DNA from 2 places in the Streptococcus sp. ELY_90 genome. Region 2 is predicted to be linked to the other one. Evidence: riboswitches for the same ligand, from Rfam matches in the RefSeq annotation. Region 2 holds a riboswitch; the other holds the start of a gene.
What was found. Region 2 has a riboswitch for FMN ahead of ribD (bifunctional diaminohydroxyphosphoribosylaminopyrimidine deaminase/5-amino-6-(5-phosphoribosylamino)uracil reductase RibD). Riboswitches for the same ligand answer to the same signal wherever they lie in the genome.
Positions count from the first base shown of each region.

Region 1: linked by a shared signal. The riboswitch ahead of AC4HAF_RS06800 (ECF transporter S component) and the one ahead of ribD (bifunctional diaminohydroxyphosphoribosylaminopyrimidine deaminase/5-amino-6-(5-phosphoribosylamino)uracil reductase RibD) in region 2 are both predicted to bind FMN.

Region 1 covers NZ_JBZFUJ010000009.1:53,612-57,017, forward strand. The annotation lists gene AC4HAF_RS06790 (cation diffusion facilitator family transporter) at 1-422, opposite strand, end outside; gene AC4HAF_RS06795 (phosphatase PAP2 family protein) at 779-1,435, opposite strand; gene AC4HAF_RS06800 (ECF transporter S component) at 1,425-1,997, opposite strand; FMN riboswitch at 2,067-2,274, opposite strand; gene AC4HAF_RS06805 (tRNA (cytidine(34)-2'-O)-methyltransferase) at 2,501-3,049, opposite strand; gene trkA (Trk system potassium transporter TrkA) at 3,390-3,406, shown strand, end outside.
Region 2 covers NZ_JBZFUJ010000003.1:11,360-14,765, reverse strand. The annotation lists gene ribA (GTP cyclohydrolase II) at 1-146, opposite strand, end outside; gene AC4HAF_RS02685 (riboflavin synthase) at 139-747, opposite strand; gene ribD (bifunctional diaminohydroxyphosphoribosylaminopyrimidine deaminase/5-amino-6-(5-phosphoribosylamino)uracil reductase RibD) at 732-1,805, opposite strand; FMN riboswitch at 2,110-2,241, opposite strand; gene AC4HAF_RS02675 (acetylornithine transaminase) at 2,302-3,406, opposite strand, start outside.

The DNA of each region.
Region 1 (3,406 bases), on a different contig from region 2:
CTGGCCATAATATTGACTGCGATAGCAACCAGACCAAGGATCAGCATCCCATTGTAGTTAACTGGCTCAGGATGCATTATTTTTTGAACATTTTCAAATAAAACCAAGCCAGATCCGATAATAAGAATAACAGCGGTCATTAAAGCACCCAGGAGACTGAAACGCCAATAACCCAGCGTATATTTATAGTCACTCCTGCGCTTGGATAAACGCTCAAAATAATAAGACAGACCAATAGCCAAGGCATCGCCAAAATCGTGAACAGAATCTGCCAAAATAGCGCTGGAATTAAAAATACCGCCGAAAATCATCTCAATAATGGCAAAAACAAAATTGGACATAAAAGCGATAAAAATGCGAGTGCTTGACTGATTGGATAAGTGGTGATGATGCTCATGGTGGGAGTGCTTATGCACGTTCATAATAGCTCCTTTCAATTTGTTAGCAGCTTTGCGGCTAAAGCCGCTAAAGCTGCTGCGCAAAGTCCCAGGGGACTTTTGCTTAACAACTTACTGGTGCTCCTTACGAAACAGGATCGATTTCTAGCGGCGCACGGCGCAACTTTTTTATGCTGGCTTTGCGGCTAAAGCCGCTAAGGCTGCTGCGCAAAGTCCTAGGGGACTTTTAAATTTATTTTTTTAATACTGTTTTGCTATATTGACCTTATTATAACACGAAGTATTGTGATTGCCTGATTTTTTTAGCAAAAAGAGCTGTTTCACAGATAGCTTTACCGCATCATGAACAGCTCTTCTAGATTATTAAGACTAATTTTCTGCTACTTCTGCCGGCCTTGAAAGCGCCATTCAAAGCGTTTTTGATCGTAAAAAGGATAGACAAAGGCTGCAACAGCAGCGGCAAGCAGCCAGCCTCCCACTATGTCAGAAGGGTAATGCACTCCCAAATAAATCCGTGACAGAGCTGTTAAGACCGCCAAAAGAATCAGTATTGCCTGTGCAATCCGTTTAAACTCTCCTTTTGTTATCCGCTGCTGAACAATAAAGGCCAAGCTCAAGGCAACAATCATGGTCGATGCTGCATGCCAGCTCGGAAAGGACGGTCCCATCGGTTTTTCAACGAGGTAGTAAAGGTCGGGTCTTGCACGATGATATAAATATTTAAAAGCTGTTGACAAAATGCCCATTAAAACAAGATTGCCAGCTAAAAAGTAAGCTTCTGCCTTCCATTTTTTCCAAAAATAAAAGATCAAGGCGATGAAAAAGACATAGGCAAAAACATAAGCTTCATGTCCCAGCTGAGTTACCGCTTTAAAAAACATCGTTGCGCTTTTAGGCAAATCTCCGCGTATTGCCTCCTGCACACTGCTGTCAAAAACCTTTAAAGCATCAGGATAAAATTTAACCGCATAGCCCAGCAGCAAAAAGAGTAAGGCAGCAAAAGAGGCTCCCAAAAGATAAAATTGTTTATTTTTCATGAATTCTATAAGTTTTTAAAATCGGCTTGGCCGCTGCATAAATAACAGCAAAGCTGACTGCAAAAATAACTCCTTCAAGAAGATTAAAAGGAATAACCATATTGACTAAGTATTTCCCAACACCAATGAACTTGGCGATGTCAAATCCGGCAAACTTGGCATAAAGCGGAATGGCATAAACATAGTTCAAAACGACCATAACAGCAGCCATGGAAACTGTTCCGACAGCACTGGCAATGACAAATGCTTTTGTTTCTTCCTTATTTTTCCAAATAAGACCAAAAGCTAAAACAAAGACACCAAGCGCTGCTATATTCATCGGCAGACCAATGATACCGCCGGGTCCGCCATTATCCAGTAAAAGCTTGAGCAGACTTCTCACAAAGAGAATGGCAAAGGCACTCCGTAAATCAAACAGCACCAAGCCCAATAAAATCGGAATGATACTAAAATCAAGCTTCAAAAAATCAACACCCGGAATAATGGGAAAGTTGAAAATCATGAGCACAAAAGAAAGTGCCGATAAGATCGCAATAATAGCTAAGCTTTGTGTTTTTTTCATAAAAAAATTCCTCCAATTTTTACAAATCGAAAGAAGCTGCAAAGAGTATCAATGCCAAGCGCAAAAACCCTTTGTCTTCTCCCATCCAGACTTTACTGTCGGTTGTGGAGTTGCACCACATCAGCTTTGCGCTCGCGGACTTCTGATAATTAACATCTACTCTTACCCTGTCGCAATAGCACTGTTTTAAGTTAGCAGCTAAGCAAACAGAAAAAAATAAATCATTCAGCCATCAGTCACCGCCGGTCGGGAATTGCACCCTGCCCTGAAGACACTTCTAGCATATCAAAAAACAGCCCTAATAACAAGTACTCTTTCTTAATTCCGGAAAATTCTTTAAAGACCGCTTGTATTGCTCAGACAAAAAAACTAACACTGCTAAACGGATTCCTTGCTGACCACAGTTCATAATTGATATTTATTTTTATCCCAGCCTTATTTTTGCTTCAGACATTCCCAGACAAACTATCTGCCAGACTTAAAGAAACAAAAGACAGATGAGCCTACTTCAATTTGTCGGTAGCGTAAGTATGGCTGAGCTCCAAACCAGTGAACTGCTGCTGACGGAGAGCTTCATAGACTATCATGCAGACCGTATTTGACAGATTGAGGCTTCGGACATGCTGATCGTTCATCGGAATACGCAGGGCTTTTTCAGCGTGCTCACGCATAAACGTTTCCGGCAGCCCCTTGTCCTCACGGCCAAACATAAAATAATGCGTCAGTCCATCATCATAATGCTCATCCGAATACGTTTTTTCAGCAAACTTGGTAATCAGATGCAGCTTGCCTAAGCAGCTATCCATAAACTCCTCAAGACTGTCATACAGATGCACGTCCAGTTTGTCCCAATAATCAAGACCGGCTCGCTTCATTTTCTTATCATCAATCGGAAAGCCCATAGGACGGATAATGTGAAGAGGACTGTTGGTAGCTGCACAGGTACGGGCAATATTGCCGGTATTGGCAGGAATCTGCGGTTCAAACAGGACAACGTGATTTTTCCCTGAAGCGTGAGCCTGATTTTCTTTTTCCAATGTTTCAATATTCATCTTATACTAACTTTCTGCTGGTCTATTTATTCCAAAAAAAGAACCACGAAACCCGGAGTCATGCTCAGCAGGTAACGTGGTATGTGGGGCCTCATTATCTTAAATCATAACAGGTTTGATTTAAAACAATGAGTAGCTTGGTATATAGTATAACACTTCTGTCAAAGATGTCAATAAAATGTTAGAAAAAATTTAAGATTTTTTTCAGAAAAAAACGAACTGCTTTTCAAATAGAACAGCAGCCCTCTTCCTTTCCGTTTTTCTTTTGAATTTCCATAGAAAACTAGTGCATTTTCTCCTGAAAAGAGGTATGATAGTTATTATAATTTGGAGGTAAATCATGAAAATTATTGTCGT
Region 2 (3,406 bases):
TGCGTCATAAAATTGACCTTGTCTGCACTCACAAGACTGGCCAAACCGACCAGATCGCCTTCAGCTTCCCGATCAGCATCGTCTGTCAGAATAATCAGTTCTCCGTCTTTGAGCCTTTGTATGGCTGCTTCAATTTTTTCAAACATGGCGTCTCCTTTCAGCACTTGCCTGTGCTTTGATGTATTTCCCCAAAATATCTGTTTCAATATTAACCCAGTCGCCTGCTTTAAGCTGACCCAAGTTCGTTTTTTCACGGCTGTGCGGAATCAAGGATACTGTAAAACGCTCCTCATCGCAGGACACAACTGTCAGACTGACCCCGTTAATAGCAACTGATCCTTGCGCAATGATTTCCCCAGCATGCCCCTGAGGGTACGAAAAGGTTAAAATTTCAGCATTTCCCAGACTTTTCTTGTCAAGCAGCTGGCTCTGAGCATCAATATGTCCGGTCACAAAATGTCCCTCAAAGCGCCCGGCAGCTGATAAGGCAGGTTCAATATTAACAGCATTTCCAATATGCTGATAGCGTAGATTAGTCCTCTTAAAAGTCTCCGGCATAATATCAACCACAAATTCCCGGCCTCTTTTGGCAACACAGGTCAAGCAGGCACCGTCAACCGCGATACTGTCACCAATAGCTATTTGGTCAAGAAAACGGGCAGACACCTGACAGGTCAGGCGAACCCCTTGACTGTTCTTGCTGAAATGACTTATTTTTCCTTTTTCCTTAATTAATCCTGTAAACATGGATCCTCCTTTCTTTTGGCAGAAATCCGCCAATCCTCACCAACCTGCTCTAAGGATACATCAGGCAGATTAGTCAGGGTTTGTGCTATTCTGGTGCTGCTCATGCTGGCCAAGGCATCTCCTCCTAAAAGAATCGGGGCCAAGTAAAGCAGCCATTCATCCCAAAGATCAGCTGCATAAAAGGCATCGTGAATATGGCTGCCGCCTTCAACATAGAGAGACTGAATACCCTCTTTAGCCAGCTGTTTAACCACTTTATCAACCGTCCAGTCAGGGTCACAAAAAACGCTGACATGAGCAGGCAGATCTTCCACAGGTCTTTGGCTGAAAAGATAGACCGGGGCTTCGCTGTTAGTAAAAAGCTGAAGCTGCCTGTGGCTGAACAGCCGACCTCGCCGATCTAAAACAACACGAACCGGTGGGAAAAGATTGCTCTTTGCTGCCAGAAGGCCGGGGTCATCCAGCAGAGCTGTTTCGCTGCCGATTAAAATAGCCTGATAATCACTGCGCTCCTGATGAACCAGCTCTTTGGCTTTCTTTCCAGTCAAAGCTGTCCGTTTGCCTTTAAGAGCAATCTTGCCATCTAAACTCATGGCGCTTTTTAAAACAATATAGGGCCGCCCATGCCGGTAAAAATAATTATAGTGGGGATTGAGCGCTTCTGCTTCTTTTTCCAGCAGACCAACATCAACCGTCAGTCCCTGACTTTCTAAAAACTGCCGGCCCCTGCCTGCGACTAAAGGATTGGGATCCAGCTGGGCAATAACCACCCGTGTGATGCCTGCCTGAACAATACTTTCAGTGCAGGGAGGCTGCTTACCCTGATGATGGCAGGGCTCAAGCGTTACATAAAGCGTTGCCCCTTTCAATTCTTCGGCGTTTTGACAGGCCATTATCGCCTGCCGTTCTGCGTGATAACCGCCGTATTTTAAGTGAGCGCCCTCGGCAATGACTTGATTATCTTTAACGATAACGGCTCCAACCAAAGGGTTGGTATAAGTCTGGCGTCTTCCCTCTTTGGCTTTAGCAATAGCTAAGGCCATAAATTTTTCCTCCATACTGCCTCCTTTCCAACACAAAAAACCCCGTAAAAATATTACGGGGCAGATAAGGTTTACCATCATAAAAGACCGACAGAAGAATATTCACTCTTAATCTGAACATATCCTGTCTTTGACAAGAAGCCTGGAACTATGCTGTTTTCAGCAAGGCTAACAGCAGCTTTTTAAAACAGATATCTAGAACTACAACACCTGCATAGCTGAAAAACTTCCTGTATGCAAGAACACTTGACTCTTTAACAGCCAAGGTATCACTTGACAGACTGGCAACACCCCTTTGGGGAAGCCTAGTCTCTTCTTTTATTTTCTTCTCCCATCCAGACTATACTGTCGGTTCCGGATTTTCACCGGATCAACCGCTCTCGCAGTTCACGGACTTCAAGCTCAGCTTGTCACCGTCGGTCGGGAATTTCACCCTGCCCCGAAGAAATAAATCTATTCAATTGCCTAAAGCATAACACGCTGACAGCAATTTGTCAACACTTACCTATGCTCAGGCAAAAACTTCTTTTAGAATAGCCAATCCCTGGTCCAGCTCATCTTTGGTTAGGGTCAAAGGCGGCAACAGCCTGATGACATTGCTGCCTGCAGTAAGCACAATCAATCCCTTGGCATGCGCTGAGGCAAGCAGCAGACTCAAATCTGCGCTTGTTTCAATCCCAATCATACAGCCCAGTCCGCGAATCTGAGTGACCTTGGGATTATCAGCCAGCATACTCTTCAGCTGGTCTTGCAAGTACTCTCCCTTAGCCAGTGCAGTTTCTAAAAATCCCTCTTCTTTTAAGACTGTTAAGCCGGCACTGGCTGCTGCCATGGCTAATTTATTGCCGCCAAAGGTCGATCCGTGACTGCCGTAACCAAAAGCTGCCGACAGCTTAGTTTTCCCCAGCATGGCTCCGACAGGAACACCGTTTGCTAAGCCTTTAGCCAATGTGAAAATGTCCGGCTCAATGCCGTAATGCTCAAAAGAATACAGCTTGCCCGTCCGGCCCATGCCTGTCTGAACCTCATCAACAACCAGTAAAATATTTTTATCCTTGCAAAAAGCAGCCAAATCTCTGACAAAATCTGGCTCAGCCGGGTGAATACCGGATTCTCCCTGAACTAATTCCAGCATCACCGCAGCAGTGCGTTCAGAAGCCAAACTTTTGACGCTGGCCAGATCATTATAATCTGCATAAAGAAAATGGGGAACCCCGTCACCAAACCCCTCTTTTATCTTGTCCTGACCGGTTGCAGACATCGAGCCGAAAGTCCGGCCGTGAAAGGAATCTTTAAACGTGATGATTTCCTGCTTGCCGGTCGCCTTGCGGGCAAGCTTGATAGCAGCCTCATTGGCTTCGGCTCCGCTGTTACAAAAGAAAGCCAAATAATCTCGGTCGCCGATCAGTTTTTCTGCTACTTCTTCCTGCAGAGAATTCTGGTAGAGATTTGGGGTATGCCAGATGCGCTCGGCCTGTTCTTCCAACGCCTTTTTGACCTGCGGGTGAAACCCCAAATTTGTCACACCGATACCTGATGAAAAATCAAGGTATTTTTTGCCGTCTGCATCAAACAAATAATTTCCTTCTGCTTTGACAAATTCAATAGCTGCTCTT